Regions from separate parts of the Pseudomonas juntendi genome, predicted to be linked through region 3. Evidence: predicted binding sites of a transcription regulator. Region 3 holds the regulator's gene; each other region holds the start of a gene.
The links. Region 3 encodes sigma-54, which starts transcription at its own class of promoters, with help from an activator protein. Its sites were predicted from a motif close to ANTGGCATNNANNTTGCTNT; they were not measured.

Region 1 (10,692 bases), 650 kb from region 3:
CGAGGCGCCGGCAAAACCGAGGAACACGCCCAGCAGCAGTGCCTGTTCATAGCTGTGCACGCCCAGGCGCCAGGCAGCGGCCAGCGCGACGATGACCACTACCTGGCCGATCAGCCCGGCGGTCTTGGGCGACAGGCGGTCCACCAGCACGCCCATGGCAAAGCGCAGGATGGCCCCGGCCAGGATCGGCACCGCCACCATCAAGCCCCGCTGTTGTGCGCTCAATTGCAGGTCGGCGGCAATCTGCACCGCCAGTGGGCCCAGCAGGTACCAGACCATGAAGCTGAGGTCGAAGTACAGGAACGCGGCGAACAGCGTGGGCACATGCCCGGATTTCCAGAAGCTGGTACTCATCGAACACCTCACTCGGTCATGCAACGGAACGAAAAAGACGCCGCCACCCGCTCCACGGCTGTGGAGGGGCGAGCGACGTCTTTGTCGGAATTAAGTGGGGCAACCGCCGTTGGTTACCGGTGCGTTTTGTTCAGCAAGAGATGGGCCAACTGTGCCTGGGCAGGGTGGCCAGGCAGTGCACCGGCCCCCTCAGCCGAGCATCTCGTGCATGGCGATGATCTGCTCGGCCACCTGGATCAGCTTCTGTTGGCGGCTCATGGCCTGGCGGCGCATCAGGGTGTAGGCCTGTTCTTCGTTGCAGTCTTTGATTTTCATCAGCAGGCCCTTGGCTTGCTCGATACGCTTGCGTTCAGCCAGTTGCTGGTCGCGTGCCAGCAACTGGGCGCGCAGGGCCTGGTCGCTTTCGAAGCGAGCCATGGCCACGTCCAGAATCGGCTGCAACCGCGCCGCATGGATACCTTCCACGATATAGGCACTGACCCCTGCCTGGATCGCCTGGCGCATCACCCCGGGGTCGTGTTCGTCAGTGAACAGCACGATCGGTCGGGGTTGGTCACGGCTGACCAGCACCACATGCTCCATCACATCGCGGTCCGGTGAATCGGTATCGATCAGCACCACGTCCGGGCGCACCGTTTCGACGCAAGCGGGCAGGTCGATGGTCAGGCCTGGGGCTTCGGTGACGTCGAAGCCGGCCTCGGTCAAAGCGGCCTTGAGGCGGCCTAGTTTGCTCTGGGTGTCGTCGATCAGCAGGATGCGCAGCATGGTCGTCCCCCCTTACCTGCCAACCTGGGCGTCGGGCAGCTCGCCCAACGCATGCAGGCTGAAGCTACGGGCATAGCCATAGGGGTCGCTGCCGTCCCAGCGGCCACCGTCTATCAGCAGGCTGCTGCGCATGGGGTGCGCCGGGTATGCCACGCCCAGGCTCTGGGCTGCCTCGGTGTACAGCGCCAGGTGCTGGACCTGGCCCGCGACCTGGAGGTAATCCGGGTCTTCGCGCAGCAGGCCCCAGCGGCGAAACTGGGTCATGAACCACATTCCGTCGGACAGGTATGGGAAGTTGGCTCGGCCCTGGTCGAACAGGCGCAGGGCGTGCGGGTCTTGCCAGTGGTTGCCCAGGCCGTCCTGATAGTGGCCCAGCAGGCGTGGCTCGATGCTGGCCAGCGCGGTGTCCAGGTAGGCGCTGCCACTGAGCAGTTGCGCGGCGCTGCGGCGGTTGTCCGGGCTTTGCTCGATGAACCGGCTGGCAGCGAGGATCGCCTTGATCAACGCGCGCGCGCTGTTGGGGTATTGTTCGGCAAAGGCGCGGGCACAGGCCAGGACCTTTTCCGGGTGGTCGGGCCAGATCGACTGGCTGGTGGCCAGGGTAAAGCCCTGGCCTTTGGCGACCGCGTCGGCGGCCCACGGCTCGCCGACGCAGAAGCCGTCGATGCGCCCGGCCTGGATGTGTGCGGCCATCTGCGCAGGCGGTACGACTACGCTGTCGACGTCACGCAAAGGGTGGATGCCCTGGCTGGCCAGCCAGTAATACAGCCACATGGCGTGGGTGCCCGTGGGGAAGGTCTGGGCAAAGGTCAGCCGCGGGCCATGTTGGTGCACCAGCCGCGCCAGTGCTTCAGGGTTGGTCACGCCTTTGCGTTGCAGGGTCGGGGACAGGTTGATGGCCTGGGCGTTCTGGTTCAGCCCCATGAGCACGGCCATGTCGCTGCCCGGCACGCCACCGATGCCCAGGTGCACGGCGTAGACCAGCCCATACAGGCAGTGCGCGGCGTCCAGTTCGCCACTGACCAGTTTGTCCCGCAGGCCGGCCCACGAGCCCTGGCGCTTGAGGTTGAGGGTCAGGCCGTGCTGCTGGGCGAAGCCCTGGGTGGCGGCGACCACGACCGAGGCGCAGTCGGTGAGGCCCATGAAACCGATGTTGAGGCTGGGTTTCTCCGGCGCGTCGCTGCCGTTGACCCAGGCCAGGGGCGTTGCTCGGGGTGCAGTGTTCACAAGGTTCCTCGCCCATACTGATAAGGCTGTGGGCACTTGGGGTGCAACCGATGTGCCATTTACGCGACCACCTCGCCCCATGGCCCCACGATGTGCTGTCATGCCGGCGCCGCGCTGGCTATAATCGCCCCCTCACTCACCCTGAGCCTTGCCCGCCCATGTATACCCTGGCCCGCCAGCTGCTGTTCAAGCTTTCCCCGGAAACTTCCCACGACCTGTCCCTGGACCTGATCGGTGCCGGTGGCCGTCTTGGCCTAAACGGCATGCTGTGCAAGCAACCGGCGGCGTTGCCGGTTTCGGTCATGGGCTTGAACTTCGCCAACCCGGTCGGCCTGGCCGCCGGCCTGGACAAGAATGGCGCGGCCATCGACGGCTTTGCCCAGTTGGGCTTCGGTTTCGTCGAAATCGGCACCGTCACGCCGCGCCCGCAGCCGGGCAACCCCAAGCCTCGGCTGTTCCGCCTGCCGCAAGCCACCGCCATCATCAACCGCATGGGCTTCAACAACCTGGGGGTCGACCACCTGCTGGGTCGTGTTCGTGCGTCGCGCTACAGCGGTGTGCTGGGTATCAACATCGGCAAGAACTTCGACACCCCGGTCGAGCGCGCGGTCGACGACTACCTGTTCTGCCTGGACAAGGTGTACACCGCTGCCAGCTATATCACGGTCAACGTCAGTTCGCCGAACACCCCGGGCCTGCGCAGCCTGCAGTTCGGCGATTCGCTCAAGCAACTGCTCGATGCCTTGGCCGAGCGCCGTGAGCAGCTGGCTGCTGAACATGGCAAGCGCGTGCCGCTGGCGATCAAGATCGCCCCGGACATGAGCGACGAAGAAACCGCCCTGGTGGCGGCTGCATTGATGGAGTCGGGCATGGATGCGGTGATTGCCACCAACACCACGCTGGGCCGTGAGGGTGTCGAAGCGCTGCCGTATGGGGGCGAGGCAGGTGGCCTGTCAGGCGCGCCGGTGCTGGAGAAGAGCACCCATATCGTCAAGGTGCTGGCGGGCGAACTGGGTGGCAAGTTGCCGATCATTGCCGCCGGTGGCATCACCGAAGGGCGCCACGCTGCCGAGAAGATCGCTGCCGGGGCGAGCCTGGTGCAGATCTATTCGGGCTTCATTTACAAGGGGCCGGCACTGATTCGCGAAGCGGTGGATGCGATCGCGGCGATGCCGCGCTAGTTTGGCGCTTTGCCAGCCCATTAAAAAGGGCCCCTTGAAGGGGCCCCTGGGCCTACGCCCGCCGCCCGATTGGGGCGTGCATGTAAATCGAATTCAGTGTCCTCGATCAGCCTACGGCGTGATTTTCGTTGAGTCTATGGATGCCAGCGGTGCCAGTCATTCCGTCCCAGTTATCGCCGCGACCTTCACGCCAGCCGTTGATCCAGGCTTGGCGAACAGAAGGAAGATTGAACGGGCAGAGTTCGCGGGATTTGCCGGTGACCCCGTATTGGTAGCCACGTGAATATGCTCTTTCCAACGGATCACGCTTAAGTCTTCTCATAGGGTGTTGCCCTCACTTGTTGACTGTAATGTCCCGTCGGCCTCTCCGAGGCCGGGCAGAGTCTTTCTGCCGGTTTGCGCTCGCTGCCGGCGTCGCGAGCTGGATGTGCCGCCTCGTTGCGAAGCGGCCTGAGACCAGTTCTATCGAATGCGAGTCACGGTGTGAATGATCGATTTGTCATAACGACGTAACGTTTGTGAGGGTGTGGGGATAAGTAAAGAAATGCGACTCAACCTTGTTTAGCGTTGAGCCCGCTACGATCGGGGTTTGCCGATCATTGACGTCATTTTGCCAGCGTCACTCAAGGAACAGAGAAATAATTTGAAATGCGACGAAGGGTCACACAGGGCTCTACGTCGCCAGAATTTTTCGTACTGCCTGATGATCTAAGCTGTCTTTGCCACCCGGCAAAGTGCAGATCTGTCAGGTGGCCCGGCCCGCTGCGGCACACGTTGTGCCCAACCGGCCACCTGCACGCCTGCTGGAAAGGCGTGCGGGCAAACATCGCGGGGCGATGCGTCGCCTCGTCAGTCAATAGCCCAAGGCTCTGGAATATTCATGTCGGACCGTTTCGAACTCTACCTCACCTGCCCCAAAGGCCTTGAAGGCCTGCTTGCCGAAGAGGCTAAAGGCCTTGGCCTGGACGAAGTGCGTGAGCACACCTCGGCCATCCGCGGCGCCGCCGACATGGAAACCGCCTACCGCCTGTGCATCTGGTCGCGTCTGGCCAACCGTGTGCTGCTGGTGCTCAAGCGTTTTTCCATGAAGAACGCCGACGACCTGTACGACGGCGTGCACGCCGTCGACTGGGCGGAGCACCTGGCGGCCGATGGCACCCTGGCGGTCGAGTTCAGCGGCCATGGCTCGGGCATCGACAACACCCATTTCGGTGCGTTGAAGGTCAAGGATGCTATCGTCGACAAGCTGCGCAACCGCGAAGGCCTGCGCCCGTCGGTGGAAAAAATCGATCCTGACGTTCGCGTGCACTTGCGCCTGGAGCGCGGCGAGGCGATCCTGTCCCTCGACCTGTCCGGGCACAGCCTGCACCAGCGTGGCTATCGTCTGCAGCAGGGCGCCGCGCCGCTCAAGGAAAACCTGGCGGCCGCTGTGCTGATCCGCTCCGGCTGGCCGCGTATTGCCGCGCAAGGTGGCGCGCTGGCCGACCCGATGTGCGGTGTAGGTACGTTCCTGGTAGAGGCCGCCATGATTGCTGCCGACATCGCGCCCAACCTCAAGCGTGAACGCTGGGGTTTCAGCGCCTGGCTCGGCCATGTGCCGGCGCTCTGGCGCAAGGTGCATGAAGAAGCGCAGGCACGGGCCCAGGCTGGCCTGGCCAAACCCCCGCTGTGGATCCGTGGCTACGAGGCCGACCCGCGGCTGATTCAGCCGGGCCGTAACAACGTGGAGCGCGCAGGCCTGGGTGACTGGGTGAAAATCTACCAGGGCGAGGTCAGCACCTTCGAGCCGCGCCCGGACCAGAACCAGAAAGGCCTGGTCATCAGCAACCCGCCCTACGGCGAGCGCCTGGGCGACGAAGCCAGCCTGCTGTACCTCTACCAGAACCTGGGTGAGCGTCTGCGCCAGGCGTGCATGGGTTGGGAGGCTGCGGTATTCACCGGGGCGCCGCAACTGGGCAAGCGCATGGGCATTCGCAGCCACAAGCAATACGCGTTCTGGAACGGCGCGTTGCCGTGCAAGCTGCTGTTGTTCAAGGTGCAGCCTGACCAGTTCGTCACCGGTGAGCGCCGCGAGGCACCGGCCGACACCCGTGAGGTCGGCCAGCAGGTGCCCGTCACCAGCGAGCCGGCACGCCTGTCGGAAGGGGCACAGATGTTTGCCAACCGCCTGCAGAAAAACCTCAGGCAACTGGGCAAATGGGCCCGACGCGAGCAGGTCGACTGCTATCGCCTGTACGATGCCGACATGCCTGAGTATGCCCTGGCAGTCGATCTGTACCACGACTGGGTACACGTGCAGGAATATGCCGCACCACGCTCGGTGGACCCGGACAAGGCCCAGGCGCGCCTGCTCGATGCCCTGGCGGCCATTCCGCAGGCATTGGGCATTGCCCCGCAGCGCGTGGTGCTCAAGCGCCGCGAGCGGCAAAGCGGTTCCCGCCAGTACGAGCGTCAGGCTACCGAGGGCCGTTTCCAGGAAGTCAACGAAGGCGGCGTGAAGTTGTTGGTCAACCTCACCGATTACCTCGACACCGGCCTGTTCCTCGACCATCGCCCGATGCGCATGCGGATTCAGCGCGAAGCAGCCGGCAAGCGCTTCCTCAACCTGTTCTGCTACACCGCCACGGCCACCGTGCACGCGGCCAAGGGTGGGGCGCGCAGCACCACCAGCGTCGACCTGTCGAAAACCTACCTGGACTGGGCGCGACGCAACCTGGCGCTCAATGGCCATTCCGAACGCAATCGCCTGGAGCAGAGTGATGTCATGGCCTGGCTGGAGGGTAACCGCGACAGCTACGACCTGATCTTCATCGACCCGCCAACCTTCTCCAACTCCAAGCGGATGGAAGGTGTGTTCGACGTGCAGCGTGACCACGTGCAGTTGCTGGACTTGGCCATGGCCCGCCTGGCGCCCGGTGGCGTGCTGTATTTCTCCAACAACTTCCGTAAGTTCCAGCTGGACGAACACCTGATGGCGCGCTACGCCGTGGAGGACATAACGGCCCAGACCCTGGACCCGGATTTCGCCCGCAACAACCGCATCCACCGCGCCTGGCGCTTGCAGCTGCGCTGAGCCGACGGGGTACATTGCGCGGGTAGTGGCCAATAGCTATAACTTGGTTCATGGCTGGATAATCCGCAGGACGCTGACGTGACGAGACGTGTGTATGTCAAAGTGTGGCGTGCTTGCGCGGGTGCCTGGCCTGCGCGCAGAGGCGATGTCCGCCTGGGTGATGGCCTTGATTGCGCTGCTGGCCGGCGGCCTGCTGACGGCCGCCCTGGCCCTGGCCACGCAGTCGTTGTACAACCAGCAGCTGCGCCAGCGCTTCGAGTTGCTGGCGGGCGAGCGCTTTGGCCGCATCGCCGAGCGTTTTGCCGAACAGCAGCAGCGCCTGGATGGGCTGCGCTGGTTTTTCAGCTATTCCGATGAAATAACCCCCCGGGAATTTGCCGGTTATGCCCGGCCGCTGCTGCACCGTACCCAGGCCTATGCCTGGGCCCCGCGTGTAGAGGCCGCGCAGCGGGCCATATTCGAACGCCAGGCCAGCACCCTTGCTGGCCCGGGCTTTATGATTCGCGATCAGGACCCGCAGGGGCAGTGGCGCCGCGCCCCCGCGCGCGACCTGTATTTTCCCGTGCTGTATAGCGCGTCAGGCACCTTGCCGGGGCTGCCATCTGGTCTCGACCTGGCTGCGCAGGATGCGGCCCGGGCAGTGCTTGCGCGGGCGCTGGTGCCGGGGAGCATGGCGGTGTCGCAGCCGCTGAAGTTGAATACCAGCGAACCGGGCGTGCGCGGCCTGATGATGGTGGCCCCGGTATTCGCCGTTGCCACGCCCCACGGCGCGGCAGCGGGTTATGTGCTGGCCCTGTTGAGCATGCCCGAGCTGATCGGCGATGGCCGGCCAGTGGCGCCTGACGATAACCTGGTAACGCGCCTGGTTGACCCGTCCGGGCGGCAGGGCCCAGAAGTTCTGTACGACTCCAACAACCCCGTGGCGCCCCTGTCGCTGGTCAGCGATCAGGTGTTGCACCTGGCGGACCGCCAGCTGCTGCTGAGTATCCGCCCCAGCCTGGCATTCCTGCAGGCCAACCGTTCTTCGGCGGTGCTGGCAGTCGGTGCACTGGGCGGTTTGCTGAGCCTGCTGCTGAGCGTGCTGTTGTTCAACCTGTTCAGCCAGCGTCAACGGGCCTTGGCCCTGGTTGCACAGCGCACCGCAGCGCTGCAGGTCAGCGAACAGTCGCTGCGTGGCACCCACAACCAGCTGCGCAGCGTGCTGGATGCCGCGACCCAGGTTGCGATCATCGCCACCAACCTCAAAGGGGTGGTCAGCACCTTCAATGCCGGTGCCGAAAGCATGCTCGGTTACCCGGCCAGTGAAGCCATTGGCCGCCTGCGCCTTGAGCAACTGGTGCTGGCCGAGGAGCTGAGCCAGCGTGCGCATGCCTTGAGTTTGCGCTTTGGCCGCGCCATTGCGGGGGGCCATGCACTGTTTGCCGAAACCGTATACGAACAGGGCGCCGAGCCAGGTGAGTGGACCTTGGTACGCGCCGACGGCAGCCAACTGGTAGCCAACATGCTGGTGACCGCCATGCTGGACGACCAGGGTTTATGGGTGGGTTACCTGGCCATCTGCATCGACGTCACTGAGCGGCGTCGGGTACATGAGGCATTGGCTGCGCGTGACCGGTTGCTGGAAAAACTCAGTGCCGAAGTACCGGGCGGCATCTACCAGTACAGGCTGGATGCAAACGGCCATTCGTGTTTCCCCTATGCCAGCAAGGGGCTGTACGACATTTATGAGCTTGACCTGCAGCAGCTACGCGAAGATGCCGCCGCAGTGTACGAGCGCATTCACCCTGATGACCTGGAGCGGGTGAGCCGTTCGGTGCGCTACTCGGCCGAGCACCTGACGCCATGGCGCGAGGAGTACCGCGTGTGCCTGCCCCGGGCGGGCTTACGCTGGGTGCGTGGCGAGGCAACGCCGGAAGTGGGCGAGCAGGGCTGTACCTTGTGGCATGGCTACCTGACCGATATTTCCGATCTCAAGGGTGTGGAACACGAGTTGCGCAGGCTGTCGGTGACCGATTCGCTGACCGGCATCCATAACCGCCGTTATTTCCAGGAACGGCTGAAAAACGAGTTGGAGCGTGCCCAGCGAGATGGCCAGGCGCTGGCGGTGATCATGCTCGACATTGATCACTTCAAGCGCATCAACGACCGTTTCGGCCATGCGGTCGGTGACCGGGTGCTGCGTAGCCTGTGCCAGCGCATCGGCCAGCGCTTGCGGCGGACCGATGTGTTCTGCAGGCTGGGCGGGGAGGAGTTCATGGTGCTGTGCCCGGGCACTGATGCCGAGCAGGCGCGTGTGCTGGCGCTGGAGCTTTGGCAAGGCGTGCGCAATGACCCGGTAGACGGCGTGGGCCAAGTCACCGCGAGTTTCGGCGTGGCCGGGTGGCGGCCGGGGGAGGGCGCCGACGCGTTGCTGTTGCGCGCCGATGCCGGGGTTTATGCGGCCAAGCAGGCCGGGCGGGACCGGGTAGAGGGGGAGTCTGCCTGACCGCGCTGCCAGGTGCTGGTCACCACATCTTCAGCGCCTGTGAGATCGAGCGCCGCGCGGGCGGCGCTCGATGCATCAATTGGCAGCGGTGCTGCCGGCCAGCTTCGGCTGGCGGTACAGGTCCAGCAGCACCTGGTCCAGCACCTGCGAGGCACCCCATGGTTTCGGGTCGTTGAGGATCGCCGCCACCGCCCAGGTGTGGCCGTTGCTGTCGCGGCTGAAACCGGCTATTGCGCGCACCGTGTTCAGGGTGCCGGTCTTGATGTGCCCTTCGCCGGCCATGGCGGTGCGCTTGAGGCGCTTGCGCATGGTGCCATCCATGCCCACCAGCGGCATCGAACTCATGTATTCGGCAGCGTAGGGGCTCTTCCAGGCTGCCTGCAGCATCTCGGCCATTTCCCGGGTGCTGACGCGCTCGGCTCGCGACAGGCCAGAACCGTTTTCCATCACCAGGTGCGGCGCGGTAATGCCTTTTTTCGCCAGCCACTGGCGTACCACGCGCTGTGCGGCACGCGCATCGTCGCCATCGGCATCGGTGCGGAACTGTGCGCCAAGGCTGAGGAACAACTGCTGGGCCATGGTGTTGTTGCTGTACTTGTTGATGTCGCGGATCACTTCGACCAGGTCTGGGGAGAAGGCACGGGCCAGCAGGCGGGCACTCTTGGGCACGTTCTCGACACGGTCGCCGCCCTGGATGGTGCCGCCCAGCTCGTTCCAGATGGCACGTACGGCACCGGCCGCGTAAGTCGGGTGGTCAAGCAGGGCCAGGTAAGTCTGCGAGTTGCAACCGTCACCCAGTTGGCCGCTGACCGTCACACTGATGCCGTTGGCCTGAGGCACTGGGTTGTAGCGCACATCGCCACTGCATTGTTTCGAGGCTACAGGCTTGACCTGGTTGTCGATGCGGATGCTGGCAATCGGTGGCTCCACCGCAATGGTGACCTTGCCGCCATCGTTGCGGGCAACAAAGCGCAGGGCCTTGAGGTTGACCAGCAGCGAGTCGGGCTTGACCAGGAACGGCTTGTTTTCGTCACCGCCGTCGTCGTTGAACTGGGGCAGGTTGGGTTGCACGAAGTGGCTGCGGTCCAGTACCAGGTCACCGGTGACGGTGCGCACACCATTGGCGCGCAGGTCACGCATCAGCAGCCACAGCTTTTCCATGTTCAGCTTGGGGTCACCGCCGCCTTTGAGGTACAGGTTGCCGTTGAGCACCCCGTTGCTCAGGGTGCCGTCGGTGTAGAACTCGGTCTTCCACTGAAAGGTCGGGCCAAGCAGCTCAAGGGCTGCGTAGGTGGTAACCAGTTTCATGGTCGAAGCCGGGTTTACCGACACGTCGGCATTGAACACGGTGGGAACACCGGGGCCATCCAGGGGCAGCATGACCAGCGACAGTGCGGTGTCTTGCAGTTTGTTGGCTTTGAGCGCCTGCTGCACTTTGGCAGGCAAGGTGGTGTTGACGGCTGCGGCTTGGCTGGGCAAGGCAAAGGGCAATAGCAGGCCGGCGAGTACGAGGGGACGAAGCGTTTTGATCATGGTGAGCAAATACCCTGCAGCGAGGGAAAAGGACATTGGGGCTGTAAGCGATGATGGCCCCACGAGCTAAAGAA
Region 2 (10,692 bases), 1.5 Mb from region 3:
TGTCCCACTTGTGCAGCGCCACGGCTTCAGCCAGGGCCAGGCGCCGTTCGATGTTGTCGAGCAGGGCGGACAGCGCCGTATCCGGCGGGGCTTCTGCAGTGCAACCGGTCAGGGCCAATACAGCCACTGCGGCGAAGGGGAAATGACGCATGACAGACCTCCAGAGCATAGGGTGAAGGCCCGAGTGTGGCGGTGTTGGCTGATCCTCGGGGGTAGGACGCTTCCGAAAATAGTGACGGCAGAAACGAAAACGGCCTCCCGAGGGAGGCCGTTTGATCAGCTCACCGGCGCCGGGCGCCGATCAGATCAGCAGCTGTAGTACAGCTCGTATTCCAGCGGGTGCACGAAGGTGCGGACCTTGATTTCTTCTTCGCTCTTGAGCTCGATGAAGGCGTCGATGAAGTCGTCGGAGAACACGCCGCCCTTGGTCAGGAACGCACGGCCTTTATCCAGCTCTTCCAGCGCTTCTTTCAGGCTGCCGCACACTTGCGGGATGTTCTTGGCTTCTTCTGGCGGCAGGTCGTACAGGTTCTTGTCGGCCGCGTCGCCTGGGTGGATCTTGTTCTGGATACCGTCCAGGCCAGCCATCAGCAGCGCTGCGAAGGCCAGGTACGGGTTGGCCGATGGGTCCGGGAAGCGGGCTTCGATACGGCGGGCTTTAGGGCTGCCGACGTAAGGAATGCGGATCGAAGCGGAACGGTTGCGCGCCGAGTAGGCCAGCATCACCGGGGCTTCGAAACCTGGAACCAGACGCTTGTACGAGTTGGTCGACGGGTTGGTGAAGCCGTTCAGGGCCTTACCGTGCTTGATGATACCGCCGATGAAGTACAGGGCGGTGTCGGACAGGCCGGCATAGCCTTCGCCGGAGAAGGTGTTCTTGCCGTCTTTCCAGATCGACATGTGGACGTGCATGCCCGAACCGTTGTCGCCGTACAGTGGCTTCGGCATGAAGGTAGCGGTACGGCCGTAGGCGTCGGCAACGTTGTGCACAACGTATTTCAGCGCCTGGACTTCGTCAGCCTTCTTCACCAGGGTGTTGAACTTGACACCGATTTCGTTCTGGCCGGCAGTTGCCACTTCGTGGTGGTGAACTTCGACGGTCTGGCCCATTTCTTCCAGTGCGTTGCACATGGCAGTACGGATTTCGTGGTCGTGGTCGAACGGCGGAACTGGGAAGTAGCCGCCTTTCACGCCTGGGCGGTGGCCTTTGTTGCCGCCTTCCACGTCAGCGCCGGTCATCCACGAGCCTTGCTCGGAGAAGATCTTGAACATCGAGCCGGAGATGTCCGACTGGAACTTGACTTCGTCGAAGATGAAGAACTCTGGCTCCGGGCCGGCGAAGACAGTGTCACCGATGCCGGTGCTCTTCAGGTACTCTTCGGCACGCTTGGCGATGGCACGTGGGTCGCGGTCGTAGCCCTGCATGCTCGACGGGTCGACGATGTCGCAGGTGATGATCAAGGTTGGTTCTTCGGTGAACGGGTCCAGCACGGCGGTTTCGTCAACCGGCATCAGGATCATGTCGGAAGCTTCGATGCCTTTCCAGCCAGCGATGGAGGAACCGTCGAACATCTTGCCGACTTCGAAGAAGTCTTCGTCCAGCGCATCGCGCGCCGGCATGGTCACGTGGTGCTGAGTACCTTTGGTGTCCGTGAAACGCAGATCAATCCACTTGACGTCATGATCTTTGATGAGTTGAACCGACTTCGACATGTTGTCCTCCGGATGGTCTAGAGCGCGGTGGGCCGCTGCCCTGGAAAAAGGGTGTTGCCGGGCGCGGATAGTCGGCCAAGCTTACCTGCCTCACAAGGGAGCAAATTGCATGCCAGTGCCCGAAAATGGCGAGGGCGGGATAAAAGGGGGCGTTTGCAGGCATTTTGCGGGGGGCTGGGCTTGGAATGTGCACTTTTTAGATGCGGATTTTGGTATTGGTGCACCGGTATGGTGCACGACCTGGAGGGTGTGCTTTCTTTGAGGGCTTCATCGCCTGTGAGATCGAGCGCCGCCCGCGCGGCGCATCGCGAGCTGCGCTCGCTCCTACGTTTGTTTCGGGCCAATTATGCCTGTGGGATTTGTGCGCGAACGCCTTGGCGCATGCCTCATTATCGCGCGGTACAAACAAGGCGGTCGCGCGCACCTGGCACAGGGGTTACTGGCCCGAAACAAACGTAGGAGCGAGCGTAGCTCGCGATGCGCCGCGCGGGCGGCGCTCGGTCTCACGGGCACCAAAAAATCCTGCGCTGACATTTATCTCAAAGCTTCTGATCAAAAGTTGGTCAAATCCTGAGCAATTTCCGATATAATTCGCGCCCCTCATTTTCGGCAGGCCCTGCGCGCGCTGTTAACCAATGAAACTCATCGTCAAAGTCTTCCCAGAAATCACCATCAAGAGCCGGCCGGTGCGCAAGCGCTTCATCCGCCAGCTCGGCAAGAATATCCGCAACGTGCTCAAGGACCTCGACCCTGAGCTTGCGGTGGATGGTGTGTGGGACAACCTCGAAGTGGTTACCCGCGTCGAAGACGAGAAAGTCCAGCGCGAGATGATCGAGCGCCTCACCTGCACCCCGGGTATTACCCATTTCCTGCAGGTAGAGGAATACCCGCTGGGTGACTTCGACGATATCGTCGCCAAGTGCAAGCACCATTTTGGCCACCTGCTGGCCGGCAAGCACTTCGCCGTGCGCTGCAAGCGCGGTGGTCACCATGATTTCACCTCGATGGACGTCGACCGTTACGTCGGCAGCCAGCTGCGCCAGCAGTGCGGCGCTGCCGGTATCGCACTGAAGAACCCCGAGGTGATGGTGCGCATCGAGATCCGCAACCAGCGCCTGTACGTGATCCACAACCAGCACAATGGCATTGGCGGTTACCCGCTCGGTGCGCTGGAGCAGACCCTGGTGCTGATGTCCGGTGGCTTCGACTCTACCGTGGCGGCCTACCAGATGATGCGCCGTGGTCTGATGACCCACTTCTGCTTCTTCAACCTCGGCGGCCGTGCCCACGAGCTGGGCGTGATGGAAGTGGCCCACTACCTGTGGAAGAAGTACGGCAGCAGCCAGCGCGTGCTGTTCATCAGCGTGCCGTTCGAGGAAGTGGTTGGCGAAATCCTCAACAAGGTCGACAACAGCTACATGGGCGTGACCCTCAAGCGCATGATGCTGCGCGGCGCCGCGCATATGGCCGACCGCCTGCAGATCGACGCATTGGTGACCGGCGAGGCGATTTCCCAGGTATCGAGCCAGACCTTGCCGAACCTGTCGATCATCGACTCGGCCACCGACAAGCTGGTGCTGCGCCCGCTGCTGGCCACGCACAAGCAGGACATCATCGACCAGGCCACCGAAATCGGCACCGCCGACTTCGCCAAGCACATGCCGGAATACTGTGGCGTGATCTCGGTGAACCCGACCACCCATGCCAAGCGCCACCGCATGGAGCACGAAGAAAAGCAGTTCGACATGGCCGTGCTGGAGCGCGCCCTGGAGCGCGCCAAGTTCATTTCCATCGACCACGTGATCGATGAATTGGGCAAGGACATCGAAATCGAGGAAGTGGCCGAGGCGCTGCCAGGCCAGATCGTCATCGACATTCGTCACCCCGACGCCCAGGAAGATCAGCCTCTGGTACTGGAAGGTATCGAGGTGCAGGCCATGCCGTTCTATGCCATCAACAGCAAGTTCAAGCACCTGGACCCCACGCGCCAGTACTTGCTGTATTGCGATAAGGGTGTGATGAGCCGTTTGCACGCACACCACCTGCTCAGTGAGGGACATGCCAATGTGCGTGTTTATCGTCCGACATAAGACGCCGGGGCTGTATGGCGGCAGTATCCGCCATCGCCCTCCCGACCGCCGGGCCCGCTGAGCCTTAAACAGTACATGTTCGCCGCCTACACTGGGCGGCAACCGAATCCTCTGATCGAGATACACTTGTGATCGAAAATCTGCGTAACATCGCCATCATCGCCCACGTTGACCATGGTAAAACCACCCTGGTCGACAAACTCCTGCGTCAGTCCGGCACCCTGGAGCGTAACGAGCTCAACGACGAGCGCGTCATGGACTCCAACGACCAGGAAAAAGAGCGCGGTATTACCATTCTGGCGAAGAACACCGCCATCAACTGGAACGGCTACCACATCAACATCGTCGACACCCCCGGCCACGCCGACTTCGGTGGCGAGGTCGAGCGTGTAATGTCGATGGTCGACTCGGTGCTGCTGCTGGTCGACGCCCAGGACGGCCCGATGCCGCAAACCCGCTTCGTGACCAAGAAGGCCTTCGAAGCCGGCCTGAAGCCAATCGTCGTGATCAACAAGGTCGACCGCCCGGGCGCGCGTCCGGACTGGGTTCTGGACCAGATCTTCGACCTGTTCGACAACCTCGGTGCCACCGATGAACAGCTGGACTTCAAAGTCGTCTACGCCTCGGCCCTGAACGGCATTGCCGGTCTGGACCACACCGCCATGGGCGAAGACATGACTGCGCTGTACCAGTCGATCGTCGACAACGTACCAGCACCGTCTGTTGACCGTGACGGCCCGTTCCAGATGCAGATCTCCGCACTGGACTACAACAGCTTCCTCGGTGTTATCGGCGTTGGCCGTATCGCCCGTGGTCGCGTCAAGCCGAACACCCCGGTTGTCGCCATCGACACCAACGGCAAGAAGCGTAACGGCCGTATCCTGAAACTGATGGGCCACCACGGCCTGCACCGCGTCGACGTCGAAGAAGCCCAGGCTGGCGACATCGTTTGCATCAGCGGTTTCGACGAGCTGTTCATCTCCGACACCCTGTGCGCCCCGGACGCGGTAGAGGCGATGAAGCCGCTGACCGTTGACGAGCCAACCGTTTCGATGACCTTCCAGGTCAACGACTCGCCATTCTGCGGTAAAGAAGGCAAGTTCGTTACCAGCCGCAACATCAAGGACCGTCTGGACAAGGAGCTGCTGTACAACGTGGCCCTGCGCGTTCAGGAAACCGATTCCCCTGACAAGTTCAAGGTATCGGGCCGTGGCGAGCTGCACCTGTCGGTACTGATCGAAACCATGCGTCGTGAAGGCTTCGAGATGGCTGTTGGCCGCCCTGAAGTGATCATCCGCGAAGTCGACGGCGTGAAGCAGGAACCGTTCGAGAACGTCACCATCGACATCCCTGAAGAATCCCAGGGCAAGGTCATGGAAGAGATGGGCCTGCGTAAGGGTGACCTGACCAACATGGTGCCGGATGGCAAGGGCCGTGTTCGCCTGGAATACAACATTCCAGCCCGTGGTCTGATCGGCTTCCGTAACCAGTTCCTGACCCTGACCAACGGTGCAGGCATCCTGACCTCGATCTTCGACCGCTACGACACCATGAAGTCGGGCCAGATGTCTGGCCGCCTGAACGGTGTTCTGGTGTCGGTCGAAACCGGCAAGGCACTGACCTACTCGCTGGAAACCCTGCAGGCTCGCGGCAAGCTGTTCGTTGAACACGGCCAGGAGATCTACAACGGTCAGATCATCGGCCTGAACAGCCGTGACAACGACCTGGGCGTGAACCCGACCAAGGGCAAGAAGCTGGACAACATGCGTGCTTCGGGCAAAGACGAAGTCATCGCCCTGGTACCGCCAGTTCGCCACACCCTGGAACAGGCCCTGGAATTCATCCAGGACGACGAGCTGTGCGAAGTCACGCCTAAGTCGATCCGTCTGCGCAAGAAGATCCTGGACGAAGGCGAGCGTACCCGCGCTGCCAAGAAAGCCAAGAACTGAGTTAGCTCAGGCTGAATGAAAGCGCCCCCGGTCGAAAGGCCGGGGGCGTTTTTTTATGCTTGCAGAATTTGCGTTGGCCCTTTTCGCGGGCTTGCCCGCTCCCACAGGTACTGCACAGGCCTTGAGGATCGCGCAGATCCTGTGGGAGCGGGCAAGCCCGCGAAGAGGCCCTTGATGGCTAACGCTTAGCGCCCGACCACCTTGGGCTTGTACGCACAATAACCCGGCCGCGGCCCAACCTTGGGGTGGTTGCGGCAGGTGTCCGGGCGCTTGTCATAAATGGTGCACAGGCGGCTTTTGCGATCCAGATACATGCAGTCGTCGTTGCTCATCCGGGTCAGGGTGAAGATGCCTGACTTCTGGTTGAAGCGCTCGATGATGCCTTCTTTCTGCAAACGCTTGGCCACGTTCTTCGGCGGTTCGTCTTTCTCGAATTCATCGACTACGCCGATGCGGATCAGATCCTTGATCTTCACCTCCACCGGCAGGGTGCAGCAGGTCGAATGGCAGCCATGGCACATGTTGCTGGTGTAGCGCTGCCAGGTCTCCAGGCGGTCGACTTCGGCTGCGGCGATCAGGGTCGTTTTCATCTTTATAAGGGGCGGATCACGGTCTTGGGGCGCGCGATGATACCGGAATTGTTCAATTTATGAACAACCTTTTGCCGGAATCACCAAGTCGGCATGAAAACTGCGAACCGTAACTGTCTCTCCCTGTCGAAGGGTCTAGTCTGAACACTCTCCCTCCGCTTTCGTCAACTTGCCCGAGGATGCCCCATGTCCCAGGAACCTGAAGCTCGTGACGCCGAAGTCGCGGATTTTCGCGCTGCCGTACTGAACAAGCTGACCTATGCGGTTGGCAAGGACCCGGAGCACGCCTTCGACCATGACTGGTTCGAAGCCATCGCCCTGGCAGCGCGCGATCACATGGTCGACCACTGGATGGACCACACCCGACAGGCCTACCGGCGTAGCCAGAAACGGGTCTACTACCTTTCCCTGGAGTTTCTGATTGGCCGCCTGCTCTACGACAGCCTGAGCAACCTGGGCTTGCTGGACATCGCCCGAGAGGCCCTGCGAGACCTGGACGTGGACCTGGAGCGCATCCGCCTGCTGGAGCCCGATGCCGCACTGGGCAACGGTGGCCTGGGGCGTCTGGCCGCCTGCTTCATGGAAAGCATGTCGACCCTGGGCATTGCCGCCCATGGCTACGGTATCCGCTACGAGCATGGCTTGTTCCGCCAGGCACTGGTCGATGGTTGGCAGCAGGAGCAGACCGAGAACTGGCTGGACTTCGGCAACCCGTGGGAGTTCGAGCGTGCCGAAGTGATCTACCCGATCAGCTTTGGCGGTAGCGTCGAAACGGTGCACGACAACCATGGCAACCAACGCCAGGTGTGGTCACCTGGCGAGACCGTGCGTGCGGTAGCGTACGACACGCCGGTGGTCGGCTGGCGGGGTTCGAGCGTCAACACCCTGCGCCTGTGGCGGGCACGGGCGCTGGAAGAGCTGCACCTGGAGCGCTTCAACGCCGGTGACCACCTGGGCGCAGTGGCCGAGGTGGCACGTGCCGAGAGCATTTCGCGGGTCCTGTACCCGGCGGACAGTACCGAGGCCGGGCAGGAGCTGCGCCTGCGCCAGGAGTATTTCTTCGTATCGGCGTCACTGCAGGACTTGCTGCGCCGCCACCTGAACCAGCATGACTCGCTGCTCAACCTGCCCGATGCGGCCGCCATCCAGCTCAACGACACGCACCCGTCCATTGCCGTGGCGGAGCTGATGCGCTTGCTGGTGGACCAGCACGAAATCCCATGGGACAAGGCCTGGGAGCTGACCGTCGGCACCTTGGCCTACACCAACCACACCCTGTTGCCCGAAGCGCTGGAAACCTGGCCGGTGGCGTTGATGGAGCGCATGCTGCCGCGGCACATGCAGATCATCTACCTGATCAACGCGTACCATATCGACAGCCTGCGTGCCAAAGGCCTGCACGACTTCGACGTGCTGCGGGCGGTGTCGCTGATCGAGGAAGACAACGGCCGCCGAGTTCGCATGGGCAACCTGGCATTCCTCGGCTCGCACAGCGTCAACGGCGTTTCGGCGTTGCACAGCCAGCTGATGAAGAGCACGGTGTTCGCCGAGCTGCACAAGTTGTATCCGCAGCGTATCAACAACAAGACCAACGGCATTACCTTCCGCCGCTGGTTGTACCAGTCCAACCCGCAACTCACCGACATGCTGGTGGAGGCGCTGGGGCCGGAGCTCAAGGACGACCCGGAGGGGCGCCTGGCCGGTTTGGTGCCGTTCGCCGACAAGGCGGGTTTCCGCAAGCAGTTCGCGGCTCAGCGCCTGCACAGCAAGCGTGCCCTGGCCAGCATCATCCAGGACCGCGTTGGCGTCACGGTCAACCCCGAAGCGCTGTTCGACGTGCAGGTCAAGCGTATTCACGAGTACAAGCGCCAGTTGCTCAACCTGCTGCATACCGTGGCCCTGTACCAGGCCATGCGCAACGACCCTGGCACCAATTGGGTGCCGCGGGTGAAGATTTTCGCCGGCAAGGCGGCGGCCAGCTACCACCAGGCCAAGCTGATCATCAAGCTGACCAACGACATCGCCCGGGTGGTGAACAACGACCCGACCGTGCGTGGCCAGTTGAAGGTGGTGTTCCTGCCCAACTACAACGTCAGCCTGGCGGAGAGCATCATTCCGGCTGCGGACCTCTCCGAGCAGATTTCCACGGCCGGTTACGAAGCGTCGGGTACCAGCAACATGAAGTTCGGCCTGAACGGCGCACTGACCATCGGTACCCTGGATGGGGCCAACGTGGAAATGTGCGAGCAGGTCGGTGCCGACAACATGTTCATATTCGGCCTGACCGCCCAGCAGGTCGAGGCGCGCAAGCGGGCGGGTGATTTTGGCGCCACGGCGGCGATTGCTGCGTCCAACCGCCTCAACGACGTGCTGCAGGCGATTCGCAGCGGTGTGTTCTCGCCGGACGACCCTTCGCGCTACACCGGCTTGATCGATGGGCTGGTGGCCTATGACCGCTTCTTGGTATGTGCCGATTTCGATGCCTACTGGGATGCCCAGCAGCGCGTCGAGGACTTGTGGCACACGCCGGAGCAATGGTGGCGCATGGCGGTGCTGAACACGGCGCGGATGGGCTGGTTCTCGTCGGACCGGACCATTCGCGAATATGCTACGCAGATCTGGAAGGCGCTGGATTGAAGGTGCCTGCACCGCCTTCTTCACGGGCTCGCTCGTGAAGAAGGCGGGCGCCGACCACCGGCCTGGCACACGCTGAACTACCGACCTATTGTGCCGTCAGAGTGCCGTGGCGAGTCTCATCACTCGCTAGCCTGCAACTCTCCCTGTAAACTGCGGGGGTTTTTCATCTCCCCCATCCTTTCGGAGCCATACATGTCCCGCGTTACCCTGAGTCGCTATCTGATTGAGCAGACCCGCAGCAACAATACCCCTGCCGATCTGCGCTTCCTGATCGAAGTGGTGGCGCGTGCGTGCAAGGAAATCAGCCATCACGTGTCCAAGGGCGCCCTCGGCGGTGTGCTGGGCAGCATGGGCACGGAAAACGTGCAGGGCGAAGTCCAGAAGAAACTGGACGTGATTTCCAACGATATCCTGCTGGAGGCCAACGAGTGGGGCGGCCACCTGGCCGGCATGGCCTCGGAAGAAATGGACAACGCCTACCAGATTCCGGGCAAGTACCCCAAAGGCGCCTACCTGCTGGTCTTCGACCCGCTGGACGGTTCGTCGAACATCGACGTCAACGTGTCGGTCGGCACCATCTTCTCCGTACTGCGTTGCCCTAACGAGTACCTGAGCCAGAACGAAACCCTGAACGAAAACGCCTTCCTGCAGCCAGGCACCCAGCAGGTGGCTGCCGGCTACGCCATCTACGGCCCGCAGACCATGCTCATCCTCACTCTGGGCAACGGCGTGAAGGGTTTCACCCTGGACCGCGAGCTGGGCAGCTTCGTGCTTACCCACGAGAACATCCGCGTGCCGGAAACCACCGCCGAGTTCGCCATCAACATGTCCAACCAGCGCCACTGGGAAGCCCCGGTGCAGCGCTACGTCGGCGAGTTGCTGGCAGGCGAGACCGGCCCGCTGAAAAAGAACTACAACATGCGCTGGATCGCCTCGATGGTGGCCGACGTGCACCGTATCCTGACCCGTGGCGGCCTGTTCATGTACCCACGTGACGCCCGCGAGCCAAGCAAGCCGGGCAAGCTGCGCCTGATGTACGAAGCCAACCCGATGTCGTTCATCATCGAACAGGCCGGTGGCGCCTCTACCAATGGTTACGATCGCATCCTCGACATCAAGCCAGAAAGCCTGCACCAGCGTGTGTCGGTCATTCTTGGCTCGAAAGAAGAGGTCGAGCGCGTTACCGCCTACCACAAGGAGTAAGTCATGCTCGCACCTTGGCAGCCGTTGCTGGAATGGTGGTTCGGTTGGGGCACCAGTGCCCAGGCCGTGGCTGACGAGAAGAGCACGCTGTGGTTCGGCAAGCACCACGATGCCGAGGCCCATGCGCAGTTCGGTGAACTGGTGGAGCAGGCCCTGGCCGGCGGGCTCGACGAGTGGCAGCAAAGCCCGCAGGGCTGGTTGGGCCTGCTGCTGCTGCTCGACCAGCTGCCACGCATGATCTACCGCGACACGCCGCGCGCCTTCGAGGGTGACCGGCGTGCCCAGGTGGTGGCCATGCAGGGCCTGCAGAAGGGCTGGGACTACCAGCTGCTACCGATCCAGCGGGTATTCGTGCTGGTGGTGCTGGAGCACGCCGAGGTGCTGGACTGGCAAAACCTGTGCGTCGAGCGCTTTCAGGTGCTGCTGGGCGAACAGCCCGAGGCCAGCCGCCGGTTGTTCGAAGGCTTCCTCGACTACGCCGAGCAGCACCAGCGGGTGATCGCCCGGTTC
Region 3 (10,692 bases):
CAATCCGCACAGCGCACCGTGCGCCTGGAACTCGAGGCCGTAGAGGGCCTGCTGGCGCGCATCGACGAGCATTTCGTCAAAGCCTGCGAACTGATCCTGGCCAGCCAGGGCCGCGTCGTGGTGCTTGGCATGGGCAAGTCCGGGCATATCGGCAACAAAATTGCCGCGACCCTCGCCAGCACCGGCACCCCCGCGTTTTTCGTGCACCCGGCCGAAGCCAGCCATGGCGACATGGGCATGATCACCGGCAACGATATCATCCTGGCGCTGTCCAACTCAGGCAGCACGGCCGAGATCGTCACGTTGCTGCCGCTGATCAAGCGCCTGGGCATCACCCTCATCAGCCTTACCGGCAACCCGGACTCCACCCTGGCCCAGGCAGCAGAGGTGAACCTGGATGCCCGGGTCGCACAGGAGGCCTGCCCGCTGAACCTTGCCCCTACCTCCTCGACCACTGCGGCACTGGTGTTGGGTGACGCGCTGGCCATTGCCCTGCTCGAAGCGCGCGGGTTCACTGCCGAGGACTTTGCCTTTTCGCACCCTGGCGGCGCCTTGGGGCGGCGGCTGCTGCTGAAGGTCGAGCATGTGATGCACAGCGGTGACCAGTTGCCCAAGGTGCTGCGTGGCACGTTGCTCAAGGATGCCCTGCTGGAAATGTCGCGCAAAGGGCTGGGCATGACCGCTGTGCTCGAGGCAGACGGCAAGCTGGCCGGTATCTTCACCGATGGAGACCTGCGCCGCAGCCTGGACCGCAATATCGACGTGCATACCACGTTGATCGACCACGTCATGACCGTGCATGGCAAAACTGCACGGGCCGAAATGCTCGCCGCCGAGGCCCTTAAAATCATGGAAGACAACAAAATCAACGCACTGGTGGTCGTCGACCAGGACGACCGGCCGACAGGTGCCCTGAACATGCACGACCTGTTGCGTGCAGGAGTTATGTGATGAGCCAGAATCTCATGCAACGTGGCCAGGCCATCAAGCTGGCCGTGTTCGATGTCGACGGCGTACTGACCGATGGGCGACTGTACTTTCTCGAAGACGGCAGCGAATTCAAGACCTTCAATACCCTCGACGGCCAGGGCATCAAGATGCTCATGGCGTCGGGCGTGACCACGGCCATCATCAGCGGGCGCAAGACCCCGGTGGTCGAGCGGCGGGCTGCGAACCTGGGTATCGCGCACCTGTTTCAGGGCCGCGAAGACAAATTGGTGGTTCTTGACGGGCTGCTTGCCGAACTCGGCCTAAGCTATGAACAGGTCGCCTACCTGGGCGACGACCTGCCCGACCTGCCGGTGATTCGCCGCGTCGGTCTGGGTATGGCAGTGGCCAACGCCGCGCCCTTCGTTCGCCAGCATGCCCACGGCGTGACCCAGGCGCGCGGCGGCGAAGGCGCTGCCCGCGAGTTCTGCGAACTGATCATGCAGGCCCAGGGCACCCTGGACGCTGCCAACGCCAACTACTTGTAAGGCCGCCCATGTTCAGCAAGAAGGTCCGCAATATTGCGCTGCTGGCGGTGATTGCTGCCGTGCTCGCTGCCATTGGCTACTGGAATGTCAGCCCTGAAAGCTTCCTCGACCAGCCTGTGGCCCAGGTCGACGAAAGCGCCATCGACTACTATGCGATCAACGCCCATAGTGTGCAGTTCTTGCCGGACGGCAAATTGCAGTACGAAATGACCGCCGACAAGGTCGAGCACGTCAAGGCGACCGAAGTTACCCTGGTGACCACGCCCGACCTGCGCCTTTACCGCGGCACCGAATACCCGTGGCATGTTCAGAGCGAGCGCGCCGAGGTCAGCCCGGACGGCAACGAGGTCGAACTGATCAACAAGGTCCGCGTTGCCCGCACCGACGAAAAGCAACGCGACACCATCATCACCAGCTCACGCATGACCGTATTCCCGCAGAAGCAATATGCGCAGACCGAGCAAGCCGTTAGAATCGACGGCGCCGGTGGCACAACCACGGGCAAGGGCATGAAAGCGTATTTGAAAGAAGGCAAGATGGACTTGCTCTCTAACGTAAGAGGACAGTATGAGGCTCGTTAAAACCCTCCCCCTTTTGCTCAGCCTGAGCGCAGCACTGGGAAGCGCGAGCGCCTTCGCCCTGCCGAATGACCGTGACCAGCCAATCCGTATCCAGGCCGACAACGCGCATCTGGACGACAAGCAGGGTGTCGCGACGTACACCGGTGACGTGATCATCACTCAAGGCTCGATGATGATCAAAGGCAATACCGTGACCATGACCCGCGCCGCCAACGGCGACATCGACGTGGTCACTTCGGTTGGCAACCTGGCCTACTTCGAGCAGCAGCAGAGCGCCGCCAAGCCCGACAAGATGAAGGGCTGGGCAGTGACCATCCAATACCAGGCGCAAAAAGACACCGTGATCCTCACCGACCGCGCCAAGGTCGAGAACGAAGGCAACACCACCGAGGGCGAGAAGATCGTCTACAACACCAAGTCGCAGGTGGCTACCGCCGGCCGTGGCGGTAACGTGACCCAGCCACGTCAGCGCATCGACATGGTGATCCAGCCCAAGAAGAAGGCCGAGTAAATGGCAACCCTAAAAGCCCAGCACCTGGCCAAAAGCTACAAGGGGCGCCAGGTCGTACGTGATGTCAGCCTGTCGATCGACAGCGGCCAGATCGTCGGATTGCTCGGCCCGAACGGTGCCGGCAAGACCACCTGCTTCTACATGATCGTCGGCCTGGTCCAGGCCGAGCAGGGTCGTGTCCTGATCGACAACCTCGATGTCAGCCACCAGCCCATGCACGGCCGCGCGCGCGCCGGCATCGGCTACCTGCCGCAGGAAGCCTCGATCTTCCGCAAGCTTTCGGTGGCCGACAACATCATGGCCATCCTCGAGACCCGCAAGGACCTCGACCGCGATGGCCGGCGCAAGGAACTGGAAAGCCTGCTGCAGGAGTTCCACATCAGCCACATCCGCGACAACCTCGGCATGAGCCTGTCCGGTGGCGAACGCCGCCGTGTCGAGATCGCCCGCGCCCTGGCGACCGCGCCCAAGTTCATCCTGCTGGACGAACCCTTCGCCGGCGTGGACCCGATCTCGGTCGGTGACATCAAGCAGATCATCCACCACCTCAAGGCCAAGGGTATCGGTGTGCTGATCACGGACCACAACGTGCGCGAAACCCTGGATATCTGCGAGACCGCCTACATCGTCAACGATGGCCGGCTGATCGCCGAAGGCGACGCCGAAACCATCCTGGCCAACGAACTGGTCAAAGAGGTTTACCTGGGCCACGAGTTCCGGCTCTGACCCACCCCTGCCTGGGGTACTGGCAACCTGCCCTGAAGCCGGGGTTAAAATTGTTACGTACTCTAGGCAAACGCTACGATTTAAGGCATAAAACTTGCTTGATCTGGCGCCCCGGCGCCCTCGTGTAGTGGATGGCGCATGCGCGCCGGCGAACAAGGTATTAAGCCCCAGCCATGAAACCATCGCTCGTCCTAAAAATGGGCCAGCAACTGACGATGACACCGCAGTTGCAACAGGCCATCCGCCTGCTCCAGCTTTCCACCCTGGACCTCCAACAGGAAATCCAGGAGGCGCTGGAGTCGAACCCGATGCTCGAACGCCAGGAAGACGGCGAAGACTTCGACAACAGCGACCCGATGGCCGACAACGCCGAGAACAAGCCGGCCGCCGACGTTCAGGACAACAGCTTCCAGGAAAGCACGGTCAGTGCCGACAACCTCGAAGACGGTGAATGGAGCGAGCGTATCCCCAACGAGCTGCCGGTCGACACCGCCTGGGAAGACATCTACCAGACCAGCGCCAGCAGCCTTCCGAGCAACGATGACGACGAGTGGGACTTCACCACGCGGACATCGGCCGGCGAAAGCCTGCAAAGCCACCTGCTGTGGCAACTGAACCTGGCGCCGATGTCGGATACCGACCGCCTGATCGCCGTGACCCTGATCGACTGCATCAACGGCCAGGGCTACCTGGAAGACACCCTCGAAGAAATCTGCGCTGGCTTCGACCCGGAGCTGGATATCGAGCTAGACGAAGTCGAAGCGGTGCTGCACCGCATTCAGCAGTTCGAACCGGCAGGCGTCGCGGCACGCACCCTTGGCGAGTGCCTGTTGCTGCAACTGCGCCAACTGCCTGCCAGCACGCCGTGGCTGAACGAGGCGAAACGGCTGGTCTGCGATTTCATCGACTTGCTCGGCAGCCGCGACTACAGCCAGCTCATGCGGCGCATGAAAATCAAGGAAGACGAACTGCGCCAGGTGATCGAACTGGTGCAAAGCCTCAACCCGCGCCCGGGTTCGCAGATCGAGTCCAGCGAGCCCGAGTACGTGGTACCGGACGTAATCGTGCGCAAGGACAGCGACCGCTGGCTGGTGGAACTAAACCAGGAAGCCATCCCGCGCCTGCGCGTGAACGCTCAATACGCCGGCTTCGTGCGCCGCGCCGACACCAGTGCCGACAACACCTTCATGCGCAACCAGCTGCAGGAGGCGCGCTGGTTCATCAAGAGCCTGCAAAGCCGCAACGAAACCCTGATGAAAGTCGCCACGCAGATCGTCGAGCATCAGCGCGGCTTCCTCGATCATGGCGACGAAGCGATGAAACCGCTGGTGCTGCATGACATTGCAGAAGCGGTGGGCATGCACGAGTCGACCATTTCCCGGGTGACCACGCAGAAATACATGCACACGCCCCGCGGCATCTACGAACTGAAATACTTTTTCTCCAGCCACGTCAGCACCTCCGAAGGCGGAGAATGCTCGTCTACAGCGATCCGCGCGATCATCAAGAAACTGGTTGCAGCGGAAAATCAGAAAAAGCCATTGAGTGACAGCAAGATCGCTGGTTTACTGGAGGCACAAGGCATCCAGGTGGCCCGCCGCACCGTCGCCAAGTACCGCGAGTCTCTCGGCATCGCACCGTCGAGTGAGCGCAAGCGACTGATGTAGCCCCTGAGATCTGCCATAGCGTTTGCGGGGCAGGTGCAAAACCTGCCTCTTTATGCACGGGCAACAAAGGAGAAGCTGTATGCAAGTCAATATCAGTGGACAGCATGTAGAAGTCACCCAGCCACTGCGCGATTACGTGCTGGAAAAGCTCGCCCGCGTGGAAAGTCACTTCGACAAGATCACCAACGTGCAGGTCATCATGAAGGTCGAGAAGCTGCAGCAGAAGGTCGAGGCGACCCTGCAGATTCCCGGCGGCGAAGTGGTAGCAAACGCCGAACACGAAGATATGTATGCAGCGATCGATGCCTTGGCCGACAAGCTCGACCGCCAACTGAAAAAACACAAGGAAAAACAGCAAAGCCTGCTGCAAGGTGCAGCTGCCCGCTGATCCCCCTCATCCATGATCCGACTTGAAACCATCCTGACCCCCGGCCGTTCCCTCGTGAACGTGCCGGGCGGCAGTAAGAAGCGCGCCCTGGAAAAGGTCGCCACCATCATCGCCGAACAAGTGCCGGAACTGGAGATGCAAGTCGTCTTCGAAAAGCTGGTCGCGCGGGAAAAACTCGGTTCAACCGGTTTCGGCAATGGCATCGCCATTCCGCACTGCCGGCTTGAAGGCTGCTCCGCGCCAGTCAGCGCCCTGCTGCACCTGGAAGCACCCATCGATTACGATGCCATCGATGGCGCGCCGGTAGACTTGCTGTTCGTCCTGCTGGTCCCTGAAGCCGCCACCGATGCCCACCTGGAACTGCTGCGCCAGATCGCCAGCATGCTCGACCGCAAGGACGTGCGTGATCGCCTGCGTTCGGCCACCAGCAACGAGGCCTTGTACCAGGTTGTCCTGGACGTACAGAACGAGCACTGAACATGCGCCTGATCATCGTCAGCGGCCGGTCTGGCTCCGGCAAGAGCACCGCCCTCGATGTCCTGGAAGACAACGGTTTCTATTGCATTGACAACCTGCCCGCCGGGCTGCTGCCGCAGCTCGCGGAAAATGCACTGATCAACACCGAACTGCTGCAGCCGAAAGTGGCAGTGTCGATCGACGCCCGCAACCTGCCCAGCCACCTGTCGCGCTTCCCCGAGCTGCTAGCCGACGCCCGTGCCCGCCACATCCAGTGCGATGTGCTGTACCTGGATGCCGATGAAGATACCCTGCTCAAGCGGTTTTCAGAAACCCGCCGCCGCCACCCGCTGACCAACGCCGACCGCTCGCTGGCAGAGGCCATCCGCGTGGAGAGCGAACTGCTGGGGCCGATTGCCGACCTGGCCGACCTGAAGATCGACACCACCAGCCTGAACCTCTACCAGTTGCGTGACACGATCAAGTTGCGCCTGCTCAACAAGCCCGAGCCTGGTACCGCATTCCTGGTCGAGTCATTCGGCTTCAAACGCGGCATGCCGGTCGATGCCGATCTGGTGTTCGACGTACGCTGCCTGCCCAACCCCTACTGGAAGCCCGAATTGCGTGAGCACTCCGGCCTGGAACAGCCGGTGATCGACTACCTGGCCGCGCAGCCAGACGTCGAGGACATGTTCAACGATATTTCCAGCTACCTGCTCAAGTGGCTACCCCGCTTCGCAGCCAGTAACCGTGCCTACGTGACCATTGCCATTGGCTGCACCGGCGGCCACCATCGTTCGGTGTACATCACCGAACGCCTCGGCCAGTTGCTGCAACAGTCCCTGAAAAACGTCCAGGTCCGCCACCGCGACCTCTAGCCCAAGGATCCGCCCCACGATGCCCGCCCGCGAAATCACCATCATCAACAAGCTGGGCCTGCATGCCCGGGCGGCAGCGAAGTTCGTCGGCGTGGCCGGCCGCTTTCCCTGCCAGGTGCGGGTCGGCCGCGCGCCGGACAAACTGGTAGACGGCAAAAGCATCATGGCCGTGATGATGCTGGCGGCTGGCAAGGGTACCCAGGTGCACCTGCATACCGAGGGTGAGCAGGACAACGATGCCATGGACGCGCTGGTCGAGTTGATCAACAACTACTTCGACGAAGGCGAGTAAGCCTCCAAGCCCTGCACCGCGCCCACAGTGTGCACCCCTTCAACCTGACCAAAGATCAGGACAGCGCGGTATCCATCACCATCATCAGGCAAAAGCCGATGCACAGCCCCAGGCTGGCCAGGCGGTGATGGCCGTTGCTGCGCGATTCGGGGATGACTTCCTGGGTTACCACCAGCAGCATCGCGCCGGCTGCGCAGGCGAGCCCCAGGGGCAGCAGCAATTCGGCGACATTCACCAGCCAGGCACAGATCACCGCAGCCACAGGCTCGACCAACCCCGAAGCCGCGCCGATCATGAACGCCTTGAAGCGCGGCATGCCCGCCCCTGCCAACACCAGGGCAATCACCAGCCCCTCGGGCACATCCTGCAACGCGATGCCCATGGCCAGGCTGTCTGCGTCAGCCATGCCACCCCCGGCTGACACACCAATCGCCATGCCTTCGGGAATGTTGTGGGCAATGATGGCAATGACGAATAGCCAGATTCGCGCGGCGATCACCGGCTGCTGCGCACTGCCAACCAGCGCTTGCGGCGAGGCGTTGGAGACCTTGAGGTCGATAAGGAACAGGCACAACGCGCCGAACATCAAGCCGAAGCTGATCAAGCCACCCGCACCCCATGGGCTGAAGCCGATGGCCTGGGCCGCATCCAGCCCGGGCATGATCAATGAAAATGCCGTAGCCGCCAGCATGACCCCGGCGCCGAAGCCCAGCAAGGTGTCGGCCAACGCCACCGGCATGTTACGAATGACCAGCACCGGTACTGCGCCCAGCGCCGTGCCCAGCGCACACAAAGCGCCGCCCTCCAGGGCGCGCAGCATGCGCGGCGCCAAGTCCAGCCAGGCAAGACCGCGCGCCGCCAGCAGCGCGGTACCCGCCAGCAACAGCAAGGCACCCAGCGCCTGGCGAAACAGGCGCACACTGCTGACCGACATGACCTCTGAGCGCATACCGGTTCGACTCACTTCAGGGCTTCGAGATAGCGGTGTTGCACTTGCGCCCAGTCGATGACGTTGTAGAAGGCACCAATGTATTCCGGGCGGCGGTTCTGGTATTTCAGGTAATACGCATGCTCCCACACGTCCAACCCGAGAATCGGCGTGTTGCCATGCATCAGTGGGCTGTCCTGGTTGCCGCTGCTTTCCACGACCAGGGTTTTCTGCGGCGTTACGCTGAGCCAGGCCCAGCCGCTGCCGAAGCGGGTCAGGGCGGCCTTGGTGAAGGCTTCCTTGAACGCGTCGAAACCGCCCAGTTGCGTGGTGATGGCTTGTGCCAGCTCGCCCGTGGGCTCACCCCCGCCCTGCGGCGACATCACGGTCCAGAACAGGCTGTGGTTGGCGTGACCGCCACCGTGGTTGGTCACGGCGCCACGCAGCTGCTCCGGCAAGTCCCCGACCGCAGCGACCAGTTTTTCGACTGGCCACTCAGCCCACTCGGTGCCTTCGACGGCGGCGTTGAGGCCATTGACGTAAGTCTGGTGGTGCCTGGTGTGGTGGATCTCCATGGTCTGCGCGTCGATGTGCGGCTCCAGCGCGTCGTAGGCGTAAGGCAAAGCAGGCAAGGTATGGGGCATGTCAGTGAATTCCGTAGGCTTGAGTACTGGGTACCACGCCGGCCGGGGCAGCGAGTTCGCTGGCCCCGATGTTGTGGCGGTTGAGCAGGCGTTCGGTACGCGGGTACTGGCCGTACTCCGCGATGAAACCGAGCAGTTCGGTGTAGGTACGCCCACTGTGGCGCAGGGCTGCGTCCCGCAGCGCCTGTGGCAAGCGGGCTTGCTGGCTGGCCTGTAGCAGCCACTGGTGCGCGGCACAGAGGTAATCGGCACTTTCATGCGGCTGGTTCAGGCGCAGGTGCAGGTCGGCGAGGTTATGGTGAGCGACGACCAGGGCAGCCACCGCTTCGTCGACGTCATGCCAGCGCTCGAACAGCACCTGGGCCAGGGCCAGGGCTTGCAGGTAATGTTCCCGGGCATCGACCAGCTCGCCTTGTTCGAACAGGCGGTTGGCCAGTTCCATGGTGCGTTTCCAGTGCTGCATGTCTGTTTCCTCGGCGGTAAGGCAGTGTCAGATGCCGCCAGCGGTGAGTTTTTCCGGGTCCAGCAGCGTTTCCAGCTGGTCCCGCGACAGGTCGGTATGCTCCAGCGCGACATCAATGATCGGGCGACCTTGCTGGTAGGCGGTCTTGGCAATTTCAGCGGCCTTCAGGTAGCCGATGATCGGGTTCAGTGCAGTGACCAGGATCGGGTTGCGCGCCAGCGCCTCCTTCAGCTTGCCCTCGTTGACCTTGAAGCTGGCAATGGCTTTGTCGGCCAGCAGGCGGCTGACGTTGGCCATCAACTCGATGCTCTCCAGCAGGTTGCGTGCGATCAGCGGCAACATCACGTTCAGTTCGAAGTTGCCCGACTGCCCAGCCACGGCGATGGTGGCGTCGTTGCCGATGACCTGCGCGGCGACCATGGCCGTAGCCTCCGGGATGACCGGGTTGACCTTGCCTGGCATGATCGAAGAGCCCGGCTGCAGACCCTGCAGTTCGATTTCCCCAAGGCCGGCCAGAGGGCCCGAGTTCATCCAGCGCAGGTCGTTGGCAATCTTCATCAGTGCCACCGCTGTGGTCTTGAGCTGGCCGGACAGGGCTACCGCGGTATCCTGCGAACCGATCAGGGCAAACAGGTTGTGCCCCGGCGTGAACTGGACCTGGGTCAGGCCGCTGAGCTGGCGCGCGAAAGCGGCAGCGAATTGCGGGTGGGCATTGATGCCGGTGCCCACTGCGGTGCCGCCCTGGGCCAGCGCCTGCAGGCTTGGCAGGGTGGCTTCGATGTGCGCCTTGGCACCTTCGATCTGCGCTGCCCAACCGTCCAGCACCTGGCTCAGGCGCACGGGCATTGCATCCATCAGGTGGGTACGGCCGGTTTTCACGTACTGATGCACCTGCCTGGACTTGGCCTCGATCACCTGCACCAGGTGCGCCAGGGCAGGTAACAGCTGCTCATGCACGGCGAGGGCAGCGCTGGCGTGAATGGTGGTGGGAATGATGTCGTTGCTGCTCTGGCCGCAATTGACGTGGTCGTTGGCATTGACCGGCTCGCCGAGCACACGGCTGGCCAGGGTGGCGATCACCTCGTTCGCGTTCATGTTCGAGCTGGTGCCCGAGCCTGTCTGAAACACGTCGACCGGGAAGTGCTGGATGTAGTCCTGCGCCAGCAGCTGTTCCACCGCCTTGACGATGGCCTGCCCCTGGCCGGCGGACAGTTGCTCCAGCTCTACGTTGGCCTTGGCCGCAGCCGCTTTGGCCAGCAGCAAGGCTCGAATGAACTGGGCCGGCATGCGCTGGCCGCTGATCGGGAAATTGTCGACCGCGCGCTGGGTCTGGGCGCCATACAGGGCTTGGGCCGGCACCTGCAATTCACCCATGCTGTCGCGCTCGATACGGGTATCACTCATCATCAAATCCTTGCATCAGTTCATCGGGAGAAATCGACGGCAGCAGGCTGCAGTTCGCCAACTGAATGGCGTAGGGCTGCCAACGCTGGTTCTGGGCCTGGCGGTCGAGGTTGCGCAGGTCCAGCAACGGCCGCCAGGCCTGGTCCAGGCACAGGCAGCGCCAGTGCCAGGGCAACATGCGGTCGCAGGCGGTGTCGAGCAGCAGGCGGAAGGAGGTCAACGCCACCGTCCATGGCGAGGTTTCGGTACAGCACACCAGGTAACGGCCTTCGGCCAGGT

Region 1: L1P09_RS07420 (CmpA/NrtA family ABC transporter substrate-binding protein) is a predicted target of sigma-54. The motif match lies at 2,387-2,406, and genes of this name have one in related genera.
Region 2: glnA (type I glutamate--ammonia ligase) is a predicted target of sigma-54. The motif match lies at 1,811-1,830, and genes of this name have one in related genera.

Annotation. Positions count from the first base shown of each region.
Region 1 is NZ_CP091088.1:1,619,942-1,630,633, forward strand. Features, by position in the region: gene L1P09_RS07410 (nitrate/nitrite transporter) at 1-354, opposite strand, end outside; gene L1P09_RS07415 (ANTAR domain-containing response regulator) at 544-1,119, opposite strand; gene L1P09_RS07420 (CmpA/NrtA family ABC transporter substrate-binding protein) at 1,132-2,346, opposite strand; gene L1P09_RS07425 (quinone-dependent dihydroorotate dehydrogenase) at 2,505-3,527, shown strand; gene rmf (ribosome modulation factor) at 3,634-3,849, opposite strand; gene rlmKL (bifunctional 23S rRNA (guanine(2069)-N(7))-methyltransferase RlmK/23S rRNA (guanine(2445)-N(2))-methyltransferase RlmL) at 4,408-6,600, shown strand; gene L1P09_RS07440 (sensor domain-containing diguanylate cyclase) at 6,695-9,085, shown strand; gene dacB (D-alanyl-D-alanine carboxypeptidase/D-alanyl-D-alanine endopeptidase) at 9,161-10,618, opposite strand.
Region 2 is NZ_CP091088.1:5,053,513-5,064,204, reverse strand. Features, by position in the region: gene L1P09_RS23400 (chorismate mutase) at 1-151, opposite strand, end outside; gene glnA (type I glutamate--ammonia ligase) at 307-1,713, opposite strand; gene thiI (tRNA uracil 4-sulfurtransferase ThiI) at 2,349-3,803, shown strand; gene typA (translational GTPase TypA) at 3,932-5,752, shown strand; gene L1P09_RS23380 (YkgJ family cysteine cluster protein) at 5,938-6,342, opposite strand; gene L1P09_RS23375 (glycogen/starch/alpha-glucan phosphorylase) at 6,529-8,979, shown strand; gene L1P09_RS23370 (class 1 fructose-bisphosphatase) at 9,172-10,182, shown strand; gene L1P09_RS23365 (DUF924 family protein) at 10,186-10,692, shown strand, end outside.
Region 3 is NZ_CP091088.1:967,024-977,715, reverse strand. Features, by position in the region: gene L1P09_RS04430 (KpsF/GutQ family sugar-phosphate isomerase) at 1-951, shown strand, start outside; gene L1P09_RS04425 (KdsC family phosphatase) at 951-1,475, shown strand; gene lptC (LPS export ABC transporter periplasmic protein LptC) at 1,484-2,056, shown strand; gene lptA (lipopolysaccharide transport periplasmic protein LptA) at 2,043-2,567, shown strand; gene lptB (LPS export ABC transporter ATP-binding protein) at 2,568-3,293, shown strand; gene L1P09_RS04405 (RNA polymerase factor sigma-54) at 3,467-4,960, shown strand; gene hpf (ribosome hibernation-promoting factor, HPF/YfiA family) at 5,040-5,348, shown strand; gene ptsN (PTS IIA-like nitrogen regulatory protein PtsN) at 5,361-5,825, shown strand; gene rapZ (RNase adapter RapZ) at 5,828-6,682, shown strand; gene L1P09_RS04385 (HPr family phosphocarrier protein) at 6,702-6,974, shown strand; gene L1P09_RS04380 (ZIP family metal transporter) at 7,030-7,923, opposite strand; gene L1P09_RS04375 (superoxide dismutase) at 7,935-8,546, opposite strand; gene L1P09_RS04370 (hypothetical protein) at 8,548-9,009, opposite strand; gene L1P09_RS04365 (class II fumarate hydratase) at 9,037-10,413, opposite strand; gene L1P09_RS04360 (hypothetical protein) at 10,406-10,692, opposite strand, start outside.